2 linked regions of the Salinivibrio kushneri genome follow. The protein of the gene in region 1 interacts with the protein of each later gene in a pairwise test. Links are inferred from orthologs where the notes say so. Each region holds a gene or a part of one and is shown on either strand. Other genes may lie near its edges. The genes, in order: N8M53_RS01910 and N8M53_RS01020.

Evidence for each region.
Region 2: the proteins of N8M53_RS01910 (region 1) and N8M53_RS01020 interact in binary tests that used the Escherichia coli proteins (3 or more experiments, as listed by UniProt). The link is inferred for Salinivibrio kushneri from one-to-one orthologs.

What each region holds. Positions count from the first base shown.
Region 1 is NZ_CP114588.1:367,482-378,171, reverse strand. The notes cover bases 1,261-4,119. They hold N8M53_RS01910 (penicillin-binding protein activator), read left to right. Parts: upstream 1,261-1,694; coding sequence 1,695-3,545; downstream 3,546-4,119. Other genes in these bases: N8M53_RS01900 (phosphoheptose isomerase), read left to right, coding at 3,911-4,119; N8M53_RS01905 (YraN family protein), read left to right, coding at 3,542-3,907; rsmI (16S rRNA (cytidine(1402)-2'-O)-methyltransferase), read right to left, coding at 1,261-1,633. Outside these bases: division/cell wall cluster transcriptional repressor MraZ, read right to left, coding at 1-89; more of rsmI, read right to left, coding at 776-1,260; more of N8M53_RS01900, read left to right, coding at 4,120-4,501; N8M53_RS01895 (BON domain-containing protein), read left to right, coding at 4,505-5,050; N8M53_RS01890 (TonB-dependent receptor domain-containing protein), read left to right, coding at 5,382-7,334; LPS export ABC transporter permease LptG, read right to left, coding at 7,441-8,514; LPS export ABC transporter permease LptF, read right to left, coding at 8,514-9,614; pepA (leucyl aminopeptidase), read left to right, coding at 9,806-10,690. UniProt on the Escherichia coli protein: Regulator of peptidoglycan synthesis that is essential for the function of penicillin-binding protein 1A (PBP1a). Stimulates transpeptidase activity of PBP1a in vitro.
Region 2 is NZ_CP114588.1:204,551-215,484, forward strand. The notes cover bases 4,811-7,913. They hold N8M53_RS01020 (penicillin-binding protein 1A), read right to left. Parts: upstream 7,557-7,913; coding sequence 5,064-7,556; downstream 4,811-5,063. Other genes in these bases: oxyR (DNA-binding transcriptional regulator OxyR), read left to right, coding at 4,811-4,980; N8M53_RS01025 (hypothetical protein), read left to right, coding at 7,699-7,913. Also shown: N8M53_RS00995 (alkaline phosphatase), read left to right, coding at 1-1,265; N8M53_RS01000 (DUF3624 domain-containing protein), read right to left, coding at 1,262-1,534; N8M53_RS01005 (dihydrolipoyl dehydrogenase), read right to left, coding at 1,696-3,147; N8M53_RS01010 (glutathione peroxidase), read right to left, coding at 3,200-3,931; more of oxyR, read left to right, coding at 4,072-4,810; more of N8M53_RS01025, read left to right, coding at 7,914-8,595; N8M53_RS01030 (PilN domain-containing protein), read left to right, coding at 8,592-9,173; N8M53_RS01035 (type 4a pilus biogenesis protein PilO), read left to right, coding at 9,170-9,751; N8M53_RS01040 (pilus assembly protein PilP), read left to right, coding at 9,773-10,282; N8M53_RS01045 (type IV pilus secretin PilQ), read left to right, coding at 10,297-10,934. UniProt on the Escherichia coli protein: Cell wall formation. Synthesis of cross-linked peptidoglycan from the lipid intermediates.

The sequences.
Region 1 (10,690 bases):
CAATGGTTAATTAACCCATCGCGATAGCGAGTTGGCAGGGCTAGCCGCCCTTTTTTGTCGACCGATATGGCACTGACGCCGCGTAACATGGCGCTATTTTCCCTTTTTCACCAAGATTATCCACTTTACACCACATTTTCCCACCCAGAAGTGTACGTAGCAGGTAAAAAGAAAGTCAAGCAAGCCATCACAGTGACAAAGATCACACCTGGGAGGATTAAAGAGATATTTCAGCGGGTTAATCAGTCACCAATCCAACCAGCCGCATCAGGTTATAACCAAATCGTCTGATTCAAGCGCTGAAAAAGAGAGGGCGAGCCCAAAAGGCTCGCCCGATAAAGAGGTGAGTTGGCCTATAAGCCGGGTTCTGTACCGTAAAAACGGCGGTAACCATTCGTCTAGGCCTGCAATCGCTCACAGGCTCCAGCAACCTACCCGTCCCCAAACGCGGGCCGCGCCAATAGGGACCTATTTGGTCTTGCTCCGGGTGGAGTTTACCGTGCCACGAACTGTTGCCAGCCGCGCGGTGCGCTCTTACCGCACCCTTTCACCCTTACCTGTGCTCCGAAGAGCCATCGGCGGTCTACTCTCTGCTGCACTGGTCGTAGGCTCGCGCCTCCCAGGCGTTACCTGGCACCCTGCCCTGAGGAGCCCGGACTTTCCTCCCCTTTATCAGTCTCCCGTGGGACATCAATAAAGCAGCGGTTACCTGGCCAACTCGAGCGGGGGAGTATATAGAAGAATCACCACGCAAGCCAGCGTAAATCACGCTTAGCTACAGATTCTCCAAGCCCCACTTATAGAGTGCGTTCTTTTTAACCGAATACAATTCCGCGACTAATGCCGCCGCCTTTTTCAGGGGTAGCTCAGCGGCCAATAAACCGAGGGCATGACACGCCGCCGAGGGCAACGCGCTCTTATCGGCACGATAACCTGCTACCAATAACACCATTTCACCACGCAGCCGGTTGGCATCTTCATTTAACCACTCAATCAGTTCGCCTAAAGGCGCCCCGTGAATGGTTTCAAAGGTTTTGGTCAGTTCACGCGCCAAGACCACGCGGCGCGTCTCACCCAACACTTCACGCATATCCGCCAAACTGTCGCGAATACGGTGCGGCGACTCATAGAAAATCAAGGTGCGAGGATCATCGGCCAAGGTGCGGAACGTATCCTGACGTGCTTTTGTCTTCGGCGGCAGGAACCCTTCAAAGCTAAAGCGGTCTGAAGGCAAACCAGAAGCACTTAATGCGGTGACCACCGCACAAGCACCTGGCAGAGGCACCACTCGCACGCCCGCTTCACGGCATTGCGTGACGAGATGGTAGCCAGGGTCGCTAATCAACGGCGTTCCCGCGTCCGAGACTAATGCAACTGACTGGCCTTGTTGTAAGCGCGCTAATAATGCCGCCGCTTTTTGTTGCTCGTTATGCTCGTGCAACGCAAAAGTCTTCGCATTGATAGAAAAATGCGAGAGCAGCCGAGCGGTATGACGTGTGTCTTCGGCAGCAACCAGATCCACACTGGCTAAAACATCGAGTGCACGCTGGGTAATATCCGCCAAGTTGCCTATCGGTGTCGGCACAATATACAGCGTGGGGTGAGCATGGTCGGATAGATTTGCATCAGTCATTTGTTTAACAACCCTTCGGCGATTAAGATAGGGGCAACGTTGTCACGGTTGAAACATGTTCATGGTTAAACTTACCCAGAAGCGTCAAAGTGTAACACGACTTATCACCCCTGTAGCCCTAGCGTTAGCGCTGGCTGCGTGTAGTGCACCGACGTCTACGCCAACCGCGCGTGATGTCATCAGTCAGCCGGCAACGGAGAATTCGACATTCTACCTGTTGCAAGCAGAAACCAGCCAAGGTGAGAAGCAAAACGACTGGTATTTGCTGGCGATAAAAGCACTGCTTAATGAGCAACAGCTAAACCAAGCCGACGTGCTATTGCAACGCTTGTCGGAGCGCCAACTCAACACCGAACAACGCATTGAGTGGACCTTAGCGCGTGCGCGCTTTCTAGCGCAAACCGGCCAACTCGCTGACGCCAGCCAGGTACTGGTGCTTTCTCCCAATTGGCAGCTTAAAGACAGCCAGTATGTGCGCTTTTACCAGCAAAAGGCCAAGATTGCCCGCCAGCAAGACAATGCGCTCGGCGCGGTAACCCATCAATACCGACTCGCCAGCTATGTGGATAAAAACCAAGCACAGCAAGCCTGGAACACCTTATGGCAAGATTTACAGTTACTGAGCCAAAATGAAATCAAGCAGCTGCAAAACAGCGACGATGACATTCTTGCCGGCTGGGTTGAGTTACTCGATATCGCTCGTCGTTACACAGGCGATGTGGCTGAGATGCAAAGCCAGTTGGATGCCTATTTAGCGTCGCACCCTGCGCACCCAGCCAATCAGTACCTCCCAGACAACTTGGCGGACATTCAAGCGCTGACGATTACCCAACCCACCCATGTTGGTGTAATGCTGCCACTGACCGACAAGTTCTCCGAACAAGGGGATGCGATTCGTGATGGCTTTGTCGAAGCCATGCTGGATGCTAATGCTGAGCAACGTCCCAAGATACGCTTTTACGACACCAACGCCTTGGATATTGATACGCTCACCCAACGCATCACCCATGACGGCGTCGATTTTGTCGTCGGGCCTTTGCAAAAACACAAGGTAGTCGCTGTGAGCAACGCCATTGCTGGACAAGTGCCAGTGTTAGCGCTCAATGAACCAACGGATGATCGCTACCAGCAAGGGGTATGTTATTTCACCTTATCCCCCGAGCAAGAAGCAGCGCAAGCAGCCGATCGCTTGCACCAACAGGGGTATCAATTCCCGCTGGTGCTCTATCCTGATTCTGCCTTTGGACAGCGAATGCGCGACGCCTTTTCCACGCGTTGGCAATCACTCACCGACACCGAGGTAGAACAAGCACCGTTGGGTGATCGCGATAAAATGCAAGCGCGCATCCGTGATATTTTCGGCTTAGACGCCAGTCAACGTCGGATAGCCCAAATGAAGCAGCTCACCGACTTGCCGTTGCAATCACAAGCACGGAGTCGTCGGGACATTGATGCCGTGTATATGGTCGCCGGTGCCGCCGAGCTTACCTTGCTCAAACCCTTTATCGAAGTGGCCATTAATCCGGATGTGCAGCCACCCAAGCTGTACGCCAGCTCACGCAGCAACAACCGCGCAGATGGCATGGGACAATTAGCCGAGCTGCAGGGCATCGAGTTTAGTGATATTCCGCTGCTGATTAGCACCCAAAGCGCAGCGTATCAGCAATACCAGCAGCGCCATCCTTCGCCGAGCAATAACACCACGCGTTTACACGCGCTTGGGATGGATGCATACGGCCTGCTGAAAGGGTTACCGCAAATGCAGGCACAACCTGGCTACCAGTTTAGTGGCCAAACAGGCCAATTATCACTGGCGGATAACTGTGTTATCCATCGACAACTGGACTGGGCGCGGTTTGGCAAGACAGACATCGAGCCCATTACGAACCAAACCAAGCAGGATGCGCAGTGATACGTCCTCAGCCTAGAGCGAAAGGGCAAGCTTACGAAGCACAAGCTTGCCAGTACCTCGTTCGCCATGGGCTGACCACTTTGGATAAAAACGCGCACAGTCGCCGTGGAGAAATCGACTTAGTGATGCAAGACGGCACCTGCTTGGTGTTCGTCGAAGTCCGTTTTCGCCAAGGGCGCGGATTTGGTGGCGCAGCAGCCAGCATTACCGCCGCCAAGCAGCGACGCTTAATTCTGGCGGCAGAACGCTGGATGCAATGTCGCGGTATAAAAAGTACACAAACCGAATTTCGCTTTGACGCCGTCACCTTTGATGGCAGTGTTGAGGCGGTCAACTGGATTAAAAACATCGTTCAAGGGTAAGTCATGCTAGAGAGCATCAAAGAGAGCTTTACCGAAAGTATTCAAACCCAGATAGCTGCCGCTGAGGCAATCCCTGAGTACCTGTCACAATCGGCTCAGGTGATGGTACAAAGCCTGCTTAATGGCAATAAAATCCTCTGTTGTGGTAACGGTGGCTCAGCCGCCAATGCCCAGCATTTTGCGTCTTGCCTGCTTAATCGCTTTGAAACCGAGCGCCCGAGCTTGCCAGCATTAGCACTGACCACAGACACCACTACTTTAACGGCGGTGGCCAATGACTATAGCCATGACGAAGTGTTTTCTAAGCAAGTACGCGCCTTAGGACAAGCTGGCGACATCTTGCTGGCGATTTCCACTAGTGGTAACAGTAAAGACATCATCAAAGCCATGGAAGCCGCGGTGACCCGTGATATGACCATTATTGCGATGACCGGAAAAGACGGCGGAGAAATGGCCGGATTGCTCGGGCAGCGCGATGTCGAGATCCGCATTCCGTCACAACGTACCGCACGGATCCAAGAAGGGCACTTACTTACCGTACACTGCTTGTGCGACCTTATCGATCAGGTGCTCTTCCCTTCTCACGGAGAATAAACCATGCGCCTGATAATCACCTTGATGTTTGTGCTTGCCTTGCAAGCGTGCTCAACCGTTTACTCCTCCGACCCACGCACCACCGGCGAGGAGTGGCAGGACACACAAATTGGCCTAAACACAGCGGGGATTGTCAATAAACCGCCGTTTAGAAATAAAATTCGTGCAAAAGCGGCCGCTTTTCAAGGGCAAGCACTGTTAGTGGGGCAAAGCACCGATCCGGCTCTGACCGAGCAATTGGTTGAGCGCATTCGCGCATTGGACAATGTCGACGTGGTCTACAACGAAGTGCGCGACGCACCCATGATTGGTCTTGCCGATATTAGTACCGACGGCTGGCTCACGACCCGCGTGAAAGCCGCGTTTGTGGCGGATGATCAGTTGCGTTCGGTCAATATCAAGGTGATCACCGAAGCCCGAGAAGTGTTTTTAATGGGAGCGGTTACCCAAGCGCAAGCGGACAAAGCGGTGGACATCGCCCGCAATGTACGTGGCGTCGAGCGCGTGATCAAAGCGTTCCAGTATGTCGGTGACGAGAGCTCGCCATAAGACAGGCCTCCCGCTCACAACAAACAACCTATCTGTCAGCCGACCTCTGTGTCGGCTTTTTTACGTCGGTGCGTATCCACCTGCTTCGTCACCCGCTCTCCCCCTATGGTTATCGTTTTTCGTCAATCACGCTGCTTTCTCTTTAACCCTTTTCTTTCTTTTTCATCTTCAAGAAAAAACATCAGCGCTACATCTAGCCTTTAATTACATACAAATCAGTTACAAACACTAATGATAATGGTTTTTACTAGAATTTTTGTTAGTGAATTTTACTTGCGCCTGATATAGTCCCGCCACAATTAAATGAGAACTATTTGCATAGGAGTATGACATGCATTTACGTTTAAACCCGCTAACCCTTGCGATCATCACCGCGGGCACCCTTAGCCTCCCCACACACGCCCAAGACGCACAGCCTGTCGAAACGGTAACCGTCACCGCTGACAGCCTGCAAGGTAATATGGCGGTCAGCGCTGAAGAGCTTGAAGCCCGTCAGGCTCAAGATTTGGAAGACATGTTCCGCGACAACGCCAGCATCAATGTCGGTGGTGGCGTCGGTGCCGGCCAGAAGGTTTATCTGCGCGGGGTTGAAGACACAAACCTCAACATCACCGTCGATGGTGCTGCACAAGGGGGTTACTTATTCCACCACCAAGGCCGTTTAAGCATTGAACCCGAGCTTCTCAAGCGCGTTGGGGTTGAGTCAGGTCCAGCGAGCGCCGACAGTGGCCCTGGTGCGCTGGGCGGCAGTGTACGTTTTGAAACCAAAGACGCACAAGACATGCTACGTCCCGGCCAAACCATCGGGGCTCGACTTTCAGGCGGCCTTGAAAGTGCAGCCAATGCTACCTCTGGCAGCTCTGCCGTCTATGGTCGCTTAGGTGAGTCCCTGGGGATTCTTGCCTACATGAAAGGGCGTAACAGTGATGACTATCGCCACGGCGGCGGAGACCTACAGCCAGCAACAGCGAGCCAACAACGCAGTTACCTGGTGAAGTTGTCACTGCTCAATCACGGCGATCACGATGTCCGCGTCAGTGCCGAGCGTCGTACTGATCAGGGCGATTACTTTGTCCGTGCTCATATGCCCTATTTCAGCCGCCAGTCACGCAGCTATCAAGAAACCGAGCGCGAAACCTTATCATTCCAACATCGCTGGGCGCCGGATTCTGACTGGATTGAATTGACCACCAAGCTGTATCAAAACACCTTGGATCTGGATCGGATTGAAAGCGAAACCTTTAGCCGTGCCCGTCAAATCGGCGGCGATATTCGTAACCAAATGCGCTTTGATACCGGCGCAGTGCAACATGCGCTCACCGCGGGTATCGATATGTTCGAGCAAAAAACCGAAAACCTCGATTACGACGAAGCCAACGGTGCCAACAATCAAGACAAAGCACGTAATATCGGCCTGTTTTTACAAGATAGAATGACAGTCGGTGACTTTGGCATTGCATGGGGCGTACGCTTTGATGATTACCACACCGATTACGGCCAAGCCGGCGACGTCGATGGCAGTGAGGTTTCACCCAACTTGCAGCTGAGCTATCAAGCCACAGACAACCTGCGTCTGCATGCCGGCTACGGCGAAGCCGTGCGCGGTGCCAAAACGCGGGAAGTGTTGCTGATTGGCGGTGCTGTTGAGGTAGATAAAGATCTACAGCCTGAGCACGCCAAGCAAGCTGAAATCGGCGCGGAATGGCAAGGCTATGGCATGTTGACCGAGCAAGACACCCTAAATTTAGCGGTTACCGGCTTTAACACTCAAATAGAAAACTACCAAGCGTACGATCGCCGCAGTGACCCAAATTATCTTTACAACCTCGAGGATGAGGTCACGAGCCAAGGCATCGAGGCGCGCGTGGGCTGGGCACTCAATCAGTTCGATACGCAGCTCAGCTATAGCCATGTCAATATGGAAGATGAAAACGGCGATCCTCTAGGCGACGCAATGGCAATCGGCGCGTCAGTGGGTAACACTTGGGTGTGGGATACGCAATATCAGCTGGTTGATACGGATGTGAGCTTAGGCTATACCCTAACAGGCGTTGAGCGCTTGACCGATGTGCAAGACGGCGATCACGAGAAGCCTGGCTATGTAGTGCATGACGTGCGCGCGCAGTGGCAGCCAGCCGCCTACCAAGGGCTGACGGTATCATTGGCGGTCAACAACCTGCTCGACAAAGAATACAGCGAGCACAGCTCGTTCACCTTAAACAGCGGCAGCAGCATGCCTGAGCCAGGGCGTGACCTACGCCTAGGCATGAGCTATCGTTTCTAAGCGTTTACTGTCCTATCCGAAATACACAAAGGGCCGACAGCATGTCGGCCCTTTTTTGATCCCTTTATAGGGCTCGCTGCCCAAGCGATAGTTTGCGCCTGACAAGCTACAACTTGCGCCGAAGTAGCAGCAAAGTGATCACTAAGAAAATCACACTTGGGGTAATGGCACCAACCGCTGGTGGTAATTTGTATACCAAGCTCATTGGCCCAAAGACCTCATTGGCAATATAAAAGCCAAAACCAAAGATCACCCCAGAGAGCACGCGCGCCCCCATGGTCACGCTCCGCAGTGGCCCAAACACAAAACTGAGCGCCAGCAACATCATGACTGCAATCGACAACGGCTGTACCGCTTTACGCCATAAAGCAAGCTCGTAGCGAGAGGCATCTTGTTGAGACGCCTGCAAGTAAGTGACGTAGCTGTACAAACCTGACAAAGAGAGCTCCTCGGGTTTCACCGTCACCACTGCTAACTTGTCGGGGGTCAGCGTGGTTTTCCACACCAGTTGATCTTGCTGCACGTTAGAAATCGCTTCGCGCTTTTGCATCCGAGTAATGGTGACATCTTTGAGCATCCAACTGTCTTGATTAAGGTAGTCAGCACTTTCGGCAAACACCACATTGGTCATGTTTTGTTGATCGTCAAACTTCCAGATGCTCACGCCCGTGAGGTTATCTTGCTCATCGGCGCGGGCAATATAAATAAAGTCATTGCCGTCTTTCGCCCATACGCCGCGCCTCACCGACATCACATTGCCGCCTGATTTGGCAATGGCACGTAACTCTCGCGCGGCTTTTTGCGCATCGGGCGCGCCCCATTGACCCAATACCATCACGATGAGCATCAAGGGGATCGCGGTTTTAAGTACTGACATACCGATTTGCAGCTTAGAAATACCCGCCGCCTGCATCACCACCAGCTCGGAGCTGGATGCCAGCATCCCCAGCCCAATCAAGGCACCCAGCAACACCGCCATTGGGAAGAACATTTCAATGTCACGGGGCATACTCAATACCACGTATAAAATGGCTTTACCCATGGTGTAGGTGCCATCACCCACCGAGCGCAGCTGCTCAACAAATTTGATGATCGCTGACAACCCCACCAAGGTTGCTAGGCATAACGAGGAGGTGCCAATCAGCGTGCGACCAATATACCAATCAAGAATGCGAAACATCAGGCAGATCCTTTTAAGCTAGCTTTGAGTTTTCGCACCGGTAGCGAATCCCAACCGGCAAGCACCACAGCCAATAACAAGGCAGCGATATTGACACTCCAAAGCCCAATTTGAGCGGGGAGATCGCCATCTTCGACCGCCGATTTGGCGGCACTGATCGACAAAAAGTACGCCAGATAAATCAAAATCGCGGGGAATAGCTTAGCGAACCGTCCTTGGCGTGGGTTCACCGCCGACAATGGCACTACAATCATGGTCATCAACGGAATACACAGCACCAAAGAGATACGCCACTGCAGTTCAGCGCGCGCTTTTAAGCTCGATTCACCAAACAGTTGCAGCGTAGGCACCGCATCCCAATCGCGACTTTTCTCGCGCACCTCACGCTGACCAATCAGCACCTGATAGTTCTCGTAGGTGGTCACGCCATAGTTAAGCTGGGTCGGCAATCCCTCAGTGCGGGTGCCGTCGACCAAGTCCAGCACTTGGCGGCCATCGTCGAGCTCAGAGACATAACCTTTGTCAGCCACCACCACATTGGGCAGCAAGGAGCCACGCGGCACCGGCTGGGCAACAAACACCTGATTGAGGGTTTGGCCATCATCTTCAATGTTATCGACAAAAATGACCGCTTCGCCGGAAGGGGCGCTTTGAAACTGACCTTGCACCAGCAGCTCCAGCCCCGATTTCGCTTCCAGCTGCTCCATGACTTCTAACTCTTGGTTATTGGCCCACGGTGTTAGCCAGAGTGCGTTAAAGGCGGCCACCGAGCCGGTAATGATCGCCAAATAAAGCGCCGCGCGGATCAAAAACTCGTTACCGATCCCGGTGGCGTTCATCACGGTGATCTCACTCTCGGCATACAGGCGGCCAAAAGTGATCAAGATCCCGATATACAAACTTAGTGGCAACATCAACATCGCCATCGACGGCATGTACAAACCTACTAAGGTAATAATTTGATCACTCGGGATCGATCCCTCCGTGGCATTGGCCAGCACACGGATGAACTTTTGGCTGAAAAAGACCAGAAATAACACAAATAAGACTGCAACTTGTGTCTTAACCGTCTCCCGGATCAAATATCGAACAATTATCAAAGCGAAGGCACCTATGGAAAACTTGTTTTTTTACTCGAATAACTATAGTTTCTGGTTTAATTAGTTGTTTTCTAATCTTTCGGCCATTTGTTGACCGCCGGCTGATCCGGGCGCATGTAGAGCGTTCAACAACATAGAAGCGGCATTATCCAACATTTGGTCTCAATTGTCTTTAGGATCTAGGAGTACAAATGGAGTTCAGTGTAAAGAGCGGTAGCCCCGAAAAGCAACGCAGTGCCTGTATTGTCGTCGGTGTATTTGAGCCTCGCCGCCTCTCCCCTGTGGCCGAGCAGCTCGATAAAATCAGCGACGGCTACATCAGCGCCTTGCTGCGCCGCGGTGATCTGGAAGGAAAACCCGGCCAAGTGCTCCTGCTGCACCATGTCCCGAACGTCCTGTCTGAGCGTGTCCTGCTAGTCGGCTGCGGTAAAGAACGTGAGCTGGGCGAGCGCCAATACAAAGAGATTATCAAAAAAACCATCAATACCCTGAACGAAACGGGGTCGATGGAAGCGGTCTGCTTCTTAACCGAGCTGCACGTCAAAGGACGCGATACCTACTGGAAAGTGCGCCAGGCGGTTGAGAGCACCAAAGACAGCCTGTACACCTTTAACCAATTCAAAAGCGTTAAGCCAGAAATTCGCCGCCCATTGCGCAAAATGGTGTTCAACGTGCCAACACGTCGTGAACTAAACCTGGGTGAGCGCGCTATCGCGCACGGTTTGGCGGTTGCCTCTGGTGTTAACGCCTGTAAAGACTTGGGTAACATGCCACCAAACGTGGCCAACCCAGCGTACCTTGCCTCGCAAGCGCGTCGTCTTGCCGACGACTATGAAACGGTCACAACCCGTATCATCGGTGAGCAAGAAATGGAAAAACTGGGCATGCATTCGTACTTAGCCGTGGGCCGAGGCTCCAAAAATGAGTCGATGATGTCTATCATGGAGTACAAAAATAACCCAGACCCAGACGCCAAACCGATTGTCTTGGTGGGTAAAGGCCTGACGTTTGACTCGGGCGGTATTTCCATCAAGCCTGGCGCCAACATGGACGAAATGAAGTACGACATGGGCGGT
Region 2 (10,934 bases), 160 kb from region 1 along the record:
CGGCGCGGATTTATCAGGGCCAGCAGCAAGGACAAACCGGTGAGGAAAACCGCCTTGGCATGGAAAGCCTGCCGCACGTTGCGCTAGCCAAAACCTATAACACTGACATGCAAACGCCTGACTCGGCCGGGACCGCCACCGCTATGGTCACCGGGGTGAAAACCAAAGCGGGGATCATCAGTGTTGACGATAACGTTCAGCGTGGTTTTTGCAGTACCGCCAAGGGTAACGAAGCGAAAACCTTATTTGAAATGGCGGGCGAGAAGGGCAAGGCGCTGGGCTTGATCTCAACCGCTCGTTTAACCCATGCCACCCCAGCTACCACCTACGCGCACAGTGCGGATCGCAATTGGGAAAACGATAGCAAGTTACCCAACATTGCCAAAAACCAAGGCTGTACCGATATCGCCAGCCAATTTGTCGACTTTGATGCTGGTGAGGGATTTCAGGTGGCTTTCGGTGGCGGGCGGCGTGAATTTATTCCTGCCGATAGCGTCGATCCTGAGGGCAAAAAGGGCAAGCGTAAAGATGGACGCAACCTGATTGAGGCATGGCAAACCCGTCACCCTGATGGTCAATACATTTTCGATAAATCCGGGTTTGATGCCATCGATCCGGCGACCACCTCACGCGTGTTTGGCTTGTTTGAAAGCAGCCACATGAAATACGAAGCGGATCGCCGTGAAAGCCAGGATGAGCCGTCATTGGCGGACATGACCAGCAAGGCGATCGATATGCTCAGCCGCAACAAAGACGGCTATGTGATGATGGTAGAAGCTGGACGTATCGACCATGCTCACCATGCGGGCAACGCCGCGCGAGCGTTAGAAGATACGTTGGCTTATGACGATGCCATTAAAGTGGCCTTAGAGAAAACCAACCCAGAAAATACCCTGATCATTGTCACCGCCGACCATGCCCACACCATGGTGATGAACGGCTATGCGGAGCGGGGCAACCCTATTCTCGGTTTGTCACGTCAAAAAGGGCGCTTGAATCAGGATGATTTTGGTAAAACCTATACCACCATCACCTATGGCAACGGCCCGGGTGCGGTGAAAGGTGCGCGTGAAAACCTGCAAGAAAGGCAGGTGCGTGAGCTGGATTACAAACAGCAATCCTTGATTAAGCTCGGTTCGGAAACCCACTCCGGTGAAGATGTGGCCATCATGGCTCGTGGGCCGATGGCGTGGTTATTCCAAGGTGCCGTGGAGCAAAACTACATTTTCCATGTGATTAACGAAGCCACGGATCTGGCCGATTAATCGTCTGGTATGTCTGACGACCCGCGCTCTGGCGCGGGTTTTTTATTGCGCCGAAACGGATAAATAACCACATGCAGCGTGAGTAGCACACTGGCACTGCCGGCGGCGAATAACAAGGCAATCGACTCCACTTGCCGTGGCGTGTCGGCATAGCCCCACCACCAAAGTGGCCAAAGTAGCGCGCACATGGCGGCCAGTTGCTTCATACAACGGGTACAGCGTCCCAGTTTTTGTTGCCAAATCGCGGACTGACAGTATTTGCAAGCCATGCGTTTCTCTTGGTCGGTAATGGCGATAGCTTATTGTGGCGCAGTGGGCCGCCGGATACAAAAAAGCCCTCCAATCAGGAGGGCAAAAAGGTAAGCAAGTGCTTGGGGAAGCAACAGGCAGTGCCTGTAAAGCGCCGAAAATCGGCGAAAAGGGCAGTGGATTAGCAGCCTGGGCCACAGTCCATGCAGTGTTTGATCATTTCAGGGCCGAGTTTGAGCTTGGCATTCACATCCCGCAGCGCGGTACGTACCCCTTCTTCAATCACTGGGTGATAGAAGGGCATATCCAACATTTGCGAAATGGTCATTTGATTTTGATGTGCCCATGCCAACAAGTGGGCCAAGTGCTCGGCGTTCGGACCAATCATTTCAGCGCCAAGGAAGCGGCCAGTGCCTTGCTCGGCATAAACGTGTAACAAGCCTTTGTTGCGCAGCATTACTCGTGAGCGGCCTTGGTTTTCAAACGACACCACGCCGGTTTCAAAGCAGCCGCAGGGGCCGAGGCGGTCGGTAATTGCTTTGTAGCTTTCGCCCACCATCGCAATTTGCGGGTCAGAAAAGACCGCAGAGAGTTTGCTGCGGCGCAATCCGGCACGGATATCTTTGCCGCGTCCGGCGTTGTCACCGGCAATGCGCGCTTGGTCAGCCGCTTCGTGCAGCAACGGAATTTGGTTACTGGCATCACCGGCAATAAAAATGTGCGGTGCCGTGGTCTGCAGGGTGTAACTATCGGCAACTGGCACGCCGCGGGCATCCACTTTGATGCTGGTCGCGTCAAGGTTTAGCTTGTCGACGTTTGGACGACGACCGGTGGCGGCAACCACATAGTCGACCCAGCGCAGTTGGCTTTCGCCCTCTTTATCACGATAACGGATTTGCACCTTATCGCCTTCACGCACCATCTCTTCCACCTTGGCATCGGCGTCGAGATAAAACTCCTCACTGAAGGTGCGATTGGCATACGCCATGATGTCCGGATCGGTCAGCGGGCCCACTTGGCCACCGACGCCAAACATGGTCATCTCGACCCCGAGGCGATGCAGCGCTTGTCCTAGCTCTAGGCCAATTACACCCGGGCCAAATACCGCAACCGAGTCAGGTAGATCGTCCCATTCAAAAATATCATCATTGACCACTAAACGATCGCCAAGGTGATCCCAAGCGGACGGCCAGCTTGGACGCGAGCCTGTCGCGATCACGATGCGATCAGCATGGATGGTGGTGTGATCATCAACCATTAAGGTGTGATCATCCACAAAGCGCGCATAGCCGTCGATTTTGTCTTGAGCGGGAATGTCATCGACACTTTCCAGTACAAAGCCGACAAAACGGTCACGCTCGCGTTTCACCCGATCCATCACCTCACGGCCATTAATTTCCGTGGTGCCGCCGGGATACACACCGAAGCCGGGCGCTTTGTCGATATGATGCGCCGCTTCAGCCGCCGCAATTAACAGTTTGGAAGGCATGCAGCCAACCCGCGCGCACGTGGTGCCATAGGGGCCGCCTTCAATCATCACCACGTTATCCGTATGCGCTTTGGCTGCGCGATAAGCACCTAGCCCGGCGGTTCCGCCACCAATCACAGCCACATCAACCGTTAATGTTTTCATTGCTTTCTCCTGGGAAAATAAAGGGCGGCAAGGAAGCCGCCCAAACAGCGGATTACTGATTTAGATAGGTGTCGAGTTCTTCACTGCCACCGATATGACGGCCACCGATAAATACTTGTGGCACGGTGGCGCGACCGCTCACTGCACGCAAAGAAACCGTGGTAGCGTCTTTGCCAAGAATAATTTCCTCAAACTGAAGACCTGCGTCGATCAGGGCTTGTTTGGCCTTGGCACAGAATGGGCAGCCTGGTTTGCTAAACACGGTGATTGAGTCTTGTAGTTTGTGCTCAGGGGCGATGTAGCCCAGCATGGTGTCGGCATCAGAGACTTTGAACGGGTCGCCTGGCTCGTTGGGTTCGATAAACATTTTCTCGACCACGCCGTTTTTCACTAGCATGCTGTAACGCCATGAGCGTTTGCCAAAGCCAAGATCGTTTTTGTCGACCAGCATGTCCATGCCATCGGTGAACTCGCCGTTACCGTCAGGCAGGACATGAATGTTGTCAGCATCTTGGTCGGCTTTCCAGGCGTTCATCACAAAGGTATCGTTGACGGACACACAGACAATGTCATCAACGCCGTATTGTTGGAACACCGGATATAGCTCGTTATAGCGTGGCAGGTGTGATGACGAACACGTGGGGGTGAACGCACCTGGCAGGCTGAATACAATCACGGTTTTATTGGCAAAAATGTCATCGGTGGTAACGTCTTTCCACTGGTCGCCTTCGCGAGTGCGGAATGTTACTTGTGGTACTGGCTGACCTTCTTTTGTTGCTGTCATGGTGATGTCCTTTCTTGATTTAAGTTTGTGGGCGAATGTGTCGCCGCGTTTTGATGGGAGTAGTATTACCGATTGCAATTGATAGCTCTAATCGCTTAATGCTATGGTTTTGATAGTTATCCTCTATAGAAGAGACAAAGATGAACATTCGTGACTTGGAGTACTTGGTCGCTTTGGCCGAACACCGACATTTTCGTAAAGCGGCAGAAGCGTGCTTTGTCAGCCAGCCGACCTTGAGTGGTCAAATCCGAAAGCTGGAAGATGAATTGGGTGTGAGTTTGTTAGAGCGAACCAGTCGCCGTGTGTTGTTCACCGATGCCGGTATGAGGTTAGTACAACAGGCACGTAACGTCTTGCGGGAAGTCACAATTTTGACCGAATTGGCTAGTGAGCAAGGGGAAAGCATGACAGGCCCTTTGCATATCGGCTTAATTCCTACTGTGGGGCCTTATTTACTGCCAAAGATCATTCCTATGCTGCGCGACCGTTTTCCTGATCTGGAGCTGTTTATTCACGAAGGTCAGACGCAGCAGTTAGTGCAGCAATTGGAAGAGGGCAAACTCGATTGCATCATTTTGGCCTCTGTAGAAGAAACCCAGCATTTAAAAGAGCTGCCACTTTATGATGAGCCGATGCTGCTTGCCGTGAACGAAAAACACCGTCTCGCCGATTGTGCAGAAGTAGCTTTGGATGTGCTGCAAGGAGAGACCTTGTTAATGCTGGGCGATGGGCATTGTTTGCGCGATCAGGCGATGGGCTTTTGCTTTAAAGTGGGGGCGCGTGAAGATCAGCGCTTTCGCGCCACCAGTTTAGAAACCTTGCGGAATATGGTTGCGGCAGGGAGTGGGATCACCCTATTGCCGCAGCTATCGGTGCCTGCCGATAAGCGAGATGGTGTGGTGTATATACCCACCACCTCACCAACACCATCTCGTCAAATTACTCTCGACTACCGTCCTGGCTCGCCGCTACGAGGACGTTATGAGCAGCTGGCTGATGCTATCCATGAACAAATGACCGCCGTGATGCATGATCGGGGTTGCCGCTAACTTGTCGCGTTATGTGTATATAAAAAGGCGCCCGCATGATGCGGGCGCCTTGATGTTACGTTGCTATTGACGATGCAACAGAGTTAGAACAGGGATTCTGTTTCTGACTCATAAATATTGCCATCAGATTGCGATGAGACATATTCAGTCGGCTCGGTCCCTTTTACAAAGTACTCGAACATCGAAGTATGATCGGTTTTTCGAGTCAACAGCCCTGTTTCGCGGTCAATACGCACTTTAACAATGCCAGGTGGGACGGTTTTATTCTGCTCAGGGACGTCCGCGAGTGCATGCTGCATAAAATCAATCCACGCGGGCTCGGCGGTTTTTGCCCCTGACTCTGCCCCGCGAATAGGCTGACGGTCGTCGCCCAAATTGGCATTGCGAGTGGTGCGGCCAAGCTTGCGAGAGTGATCATCAAAGCCCACCCATACCGTGGTCACAATGCCTGGGCCGTAGCCCGTGTACCACGTATCCTTGGAGTCATTGGTGGTACCGGTTTTACCACCAATATCACGCCGTTTGAGCGCTTGCGCGCGCCAGCCGGTGCCATTCCAGCCTGTCCCATAGCGCCAATCGCCGCCGCCCCAGATATTGCTTTGCATCATTTCACGTACCAAAAACGCATTCTGCTCATCAATCACTTGCTTGGCATGGCGCTGGGTAGTGGTGTCATCTTGCGCGAGCAAGTTCTGCTCATTAAACGGATTGGCCTCTTCCGTTTGCTGCTCGCAATTATCACAAATCACCGGTGGGTTAGCGCGATAAATCTCTTCACCGAATGGGGTTTCGACCCGATCAATGATAAAGGGCTCCATAAAATAGCCACCATTGGCAAACACGCTAAAGCCCTGTGCCATTTCAACCGGTGTCAAGCTGCCTGCACCAAGTGCAATGGCTTCTGCGCGCGGCAAGTCATCACGCTTAAAGCCAAAGCGGGTGAGGTAGTCGAGTGCGTCATCCAATCCCACGCGACGCAGCACCCGCACGGCCATCACGTTTTTCGATTGCGCCAGTCCAAGGCGAGCCCGCAGTGGTCCTTCATAACGTGGTGGTGAATTTTTCGGCCGCCAGGCCACACCCTGGCTGCGATCCCAGCGGTTAATCGGCGCATCATTAATCAAGGTGGCGAGTGTCATGCCTTCGTGCACGGCGGCGGAATAAATAAATGGTTTGATACTCGAGCCCACCTGGCGCACTGACTGTGTGGCACGGTTGAACTTGCTATGGACAAAGTTAAAGCCGCCCACCAAGGCTTTGATTGCCCCCGTTGAGGGTGACATAGAGACCAGTGCAGTGTTGGTGGTAGGGACTTGGGCCAAATGCCAGCTGTCATCGACTTGGCGAATAAACACTTGCTGACCACTGGCGAGGAACTCATCAGCACGCTTGGGCGCTGGGCCTTGGCGACTGTCAGTAATATAAGGCCGCGCCCAGTCTAGTCCCTCCCAGGGCAGTTCGATTTCACGGCCATTGGGTCCGACAACCTGTGCCGATTTAGCTTGAACATCAATCACGACGGCGGGCTCTAAGGGGCCGTAGCTGGGTTGATTGGCAAGATGGTCAACAATGCGCTGGTGCTGCCAGCGTTGGCTAGGCGCTTGCCATAAGGTCGCAACTGGACCACGGAACCCATGGCGGCGATCGTAGGCGAGAATGTTTTCCACTGCCGCCTCGTTAGCAGCCCGTTGCTTGTCAGCATCGACACTGGTGAAGATACGCACACCGGAGGTGTAGGCGTCGTCGCCGAACTGTTCGACTGCCCATGCACGTGCCATCTCGGCAACATAAGGTGCGGAAAGCTCGATTTCAGCGCCATGATAGCTCGCCACGATAGGTTCATTTTTGGCTTGCTGATATTCTGCGTTGGAAATGTAACCCTCTTTGAGCATCCGTCCGAGTACAACGTTGCGTCGCTCTGTCGCCCGTGACAGAGAATATAACGGGTTCATGGTGGAGGGCGCTTTGGGTAATCCGACAATCACTGCCATTTCGCTCAAGGTCAGTTGATCGAGGGTTTTACCAAAATAAACCTGTGCGGCCGCGCCGACCCCGTAAGCACGATAGCCTAAGAAGACTTTGTTGAAATAAAGCTCAAGGATCTCTTCTTTGTTCAGTAGCTGCTCGATATGCACGGCGATAAAAATTTCTTTTATCTTGCGCATAATCCGCTTTTCGTTAGAGAGGAAGAAGTTACGTGCCAGCTGCTGTGTAATGGTACTGGCCCCTTGCTTGGCCGTACCAGACATGGCCACCACCACCGCGGCGCGCACAATACCGATTGGGTCAATCCCTGGATGTTGGTAAAAGCGACTGTCTTCTGTGGCAATCAATGCATCAATCATCGGTTGAGGGATGTCCTCGAGCATGACGGGGATGCGACGCTTTTCACCGAACTGGGAGATCAACTCACCATCGGTGCTATAGACCTGCATCGGAGTCTGCAGCTCGACATTTTTTAGTGTCGCCACATCGGGGAGGTCAGGTTTTACATACAGGTAAAACCCAAAGATTGTAGTGACTCCAAGCACTGTGCAAACCAGTGCAAAGATAAGCAAACGCTTTATGAACTTCACCTGAGATTTCCCGTTTTGTTGCCGTTGAGCCGTTCAATAATCATACGTGAGTAGTATAAAGGCACCAGCATTAAAAATAACCCGTGATGAGGCCAGTTTTGTAAATACTGACTTCACGCTGACGTTGGGAGCCTAACACGAAATGATGCGAAGTTCGGCAGTTTTAGGTCTCGCTTTGGGGCAACAGACCAGTTATGCGGTGGCCATTAAGCCATCATCCGCGACTCAGCAGGTATTAAGCTTTCACACACTAACAGCCTGTCACGATGACAGCTTGGTTGAGTCGATCAAAACATTGAAAGCAACCATGCTCGACCCGCTACCTTGGTACCAGCGCTGGATGGCGACTGTGGTGATTGGTGTCGAAGATGACACGGTGATCAGCAAAACATTGACGGCGGCGGATGTTGATGATCCGTTAGAGCAAGAAACGACGGTCGGGCAGGCACTAAGCCAAGCACTCAATATGGACATCAGTGATCTCCTGTTCGACTTCTCTAAAAAAGACGTCGGGGCGCAGCCAGGAGACGCACATTATCAGGTGATCGCGTGTCGCCAATCCGCGTTAGCGCCCATCCTCGCTGCCTGTCGCCAAGCCAAACTAAACGTGCGTGTGGTGGACCGACAACAGCATGGTCTTCAAGCCTTGTATAAGGCGTTAGTAGCCTATCATCAACCCAGTGTTTGGCCACTTTGGTTACATTTATGTGCGGAGGCACTGACGGTAACCGGAAAACGCAGCGATGGGGAGGATTATCAGCAACGATTATCGCTGACCTCACCGAGACAGACAGACGCCGGTGATCTGTCCCACCAAGTGCTATGCCAACACATTGAACATGCTTATCAGGCCTACCTGACTCAAGCTGGTCGTCACTCAGAGGCCAGCGTTTGGTTAAGTGGTGATTGGCCGGAGAGTCTGCGCTCTCCCGCCCAGATAGCGTGCCACTTAATCAACCCCGGTGCGCCGTTTGGTTGTGAAAATTTGAACGCCCCTGCCTGTGTGGCGCTTGGACTGGCTCTGCGAGGTGCTCAATGATGGCCATCAACTTATTACCGTGGCGGGCACAAGCACAGCGTCGCCAACAGCGTGCTTTCGCCATTACCACGCTCATGGTCGTGGTGGTAACACTCCTGCTTGGCTGGACGGTCACAACAGTGCAGCAGCATAGGATAGAGAGCCAGCAAGGACGTAACCAACAGCTTGAACAAGGTATCAAGCAGTTTAAAAAAACCTTGGCTCAGTTTGAGCAACAAGATACGCAGCGTCGTGCGTTGCAGTCGCGATTGGGGTTAGTTAACCAATTGCAGCAACAGCGTAATAATGTGACTGCCGTGCTCAATTTTATTCCTCGTGTGATGCCTCCTGGGGCGTACCTTACCCGCATCGCGCAACAAGCGGAGCGTATTAGTCTGGAAGGCTGGGTTCACTCTAACGCGGAGCTTGCGCGTTTACTGGCGTCACTGGAAGCGGACCAAGCCGTAGACGAGCTTGATATAGAGACAGTCGTCACCAATGGCAAGGCGGTTGGACCCAATAAACGTTTCACGCTCAGCTTTTCCTTTACCCAGTATGTGGCCCCCGAGCGGCCAAGTGGCGAGGAGGATGCATCGTGATCGAATTAGACTGGCGACACCTCCCTTTTGCACCGCTGTGGGTCAAACTGAGTGTATGGACAATATTGGGCGGGATGATCTTAGGCCTCATGTGGGTTGTGGTGATTGAACCTCAGCATGTTCAATGGCGGCGAGCGAGTATGCAAGAGCAGCCATTGAAAGCTCAGTATCGAAAGCTTGCGCATGAAGTGGCTGGGTTACCGGATGTCGAAGCGCAACTCAACGCGTTGAATCAACAGTATAACCAGCTGATCGCGCAGTTACCGGAGGAAGAAGAGCTAGCTGAGTTATTGGCGGGCATTAGCGATGTCGGTGGGCGCCATCAACTCAACTTCGACACCTTAGCGTGGCAGCCTCGTCAGCAGGGGCCATGGTTGGACGCGATTCCCATCGATATTGTCTTACACGGTCAGTATCGAGATATTGGCGCATTCAGCGCTGATATCGCGGCAATGACGCGCTTGGTGTCATTGCAAAACTTTATCCTGACGCGTGATCAAGCGTCACCAGCCGATGCCTTACGGCTGTCTGTGTCAGCCACCACCTACCGTTACACTGGCCCTGATGGGCGTCGTTGATCATTGTAGTAAGGAAGCAGGATGAGACACTACGTGTATATCTTACTTGCGCTTCTCAGTGGCTGTCATGACGATAATACCGACATTGAACAGTTTATGAGACAGGCAAAATCGCAGGCCGAGGTGAGCGCCACCCGGATCCCTCCCGCGCCAACTTATCAGCCGCTTCCGTTTGCTTCGCGCGGTCGCGACCCCTTTTTTCTTGAGCCTGATAGTCGACCACACCTCACAGCAATGGAGGATTGTTGGCAACCCGCGTCAGGTCGACAGACATCTCCACTGACGGCGGTGCCACTCGATCAGCTTAAGATGACAGGCAGTTTAACCAAGGGTGAGCAGAGGCAAGCGCTTATTACGCTACCCAGCGGGTTGGTGCGCAAAGTGAAGCGGGGTGACCGGCTGGGACCGCATCATGGTCGTGTGATCCAGGTTGCACCTAATCAAGTGAGAATTAAACAGCTGTTGCCAGATGGGTTGGGTTGCTGGCAGCCGCGTTTTATGACTTTGTCAACCCACCCCAGCGTGTCGTAAAAAGGATAGCGTGAATGAAAGCAAGCAGGGTAAGGAGCACATTCGGATCAGGACTGGCGCAAGCCGCAATTATCACTGTTTTCGCTTGTGGGATGGTATGGAGTGCTGTAGTGGGGGCCGCTGAGGCGGTGACCTTGGTACAGGCGCAACTCACGTCTTCTACTCAACAAGAAACGCAGCTCCGCTTGCGTTTTGACAGTGCCGCGGTGATGGCGGATTTTCGCCAGACGAGCCCTCAGCAGCTAATGATTAGGCTACCTCAGGTGGTCGTCACGCCAGATTTGCTCGGGCGGATGAAAGGGCAAGAGACGGGTCTGCCTGTGAACGCCGTTCACATCACTCAGGAAGCAGGCTATACCAAGATAGAGATTCACGCCGAGCAAGCGATGACGTTTGATTACCAGCAACAGCATCAGCAATTAATTATCACCTTGCGCGATTCTGATCCGGTGACCGCTCAAGCCCCGGCCCCCGAGGCGCCGATTTCCATCAATTTCCAAGATATTCCTGTGCGGGCAGTGCTACAACTTATTGCCGAGCAAAATCAATTCAATTTGGTGACCACTGACAGTGTGCAGGGCAATATCACCATGCGTATCGACGGGGTGCCATGGCAAGATGTGTTGGATGTGATCCTCAGGGTCAAGGGGCT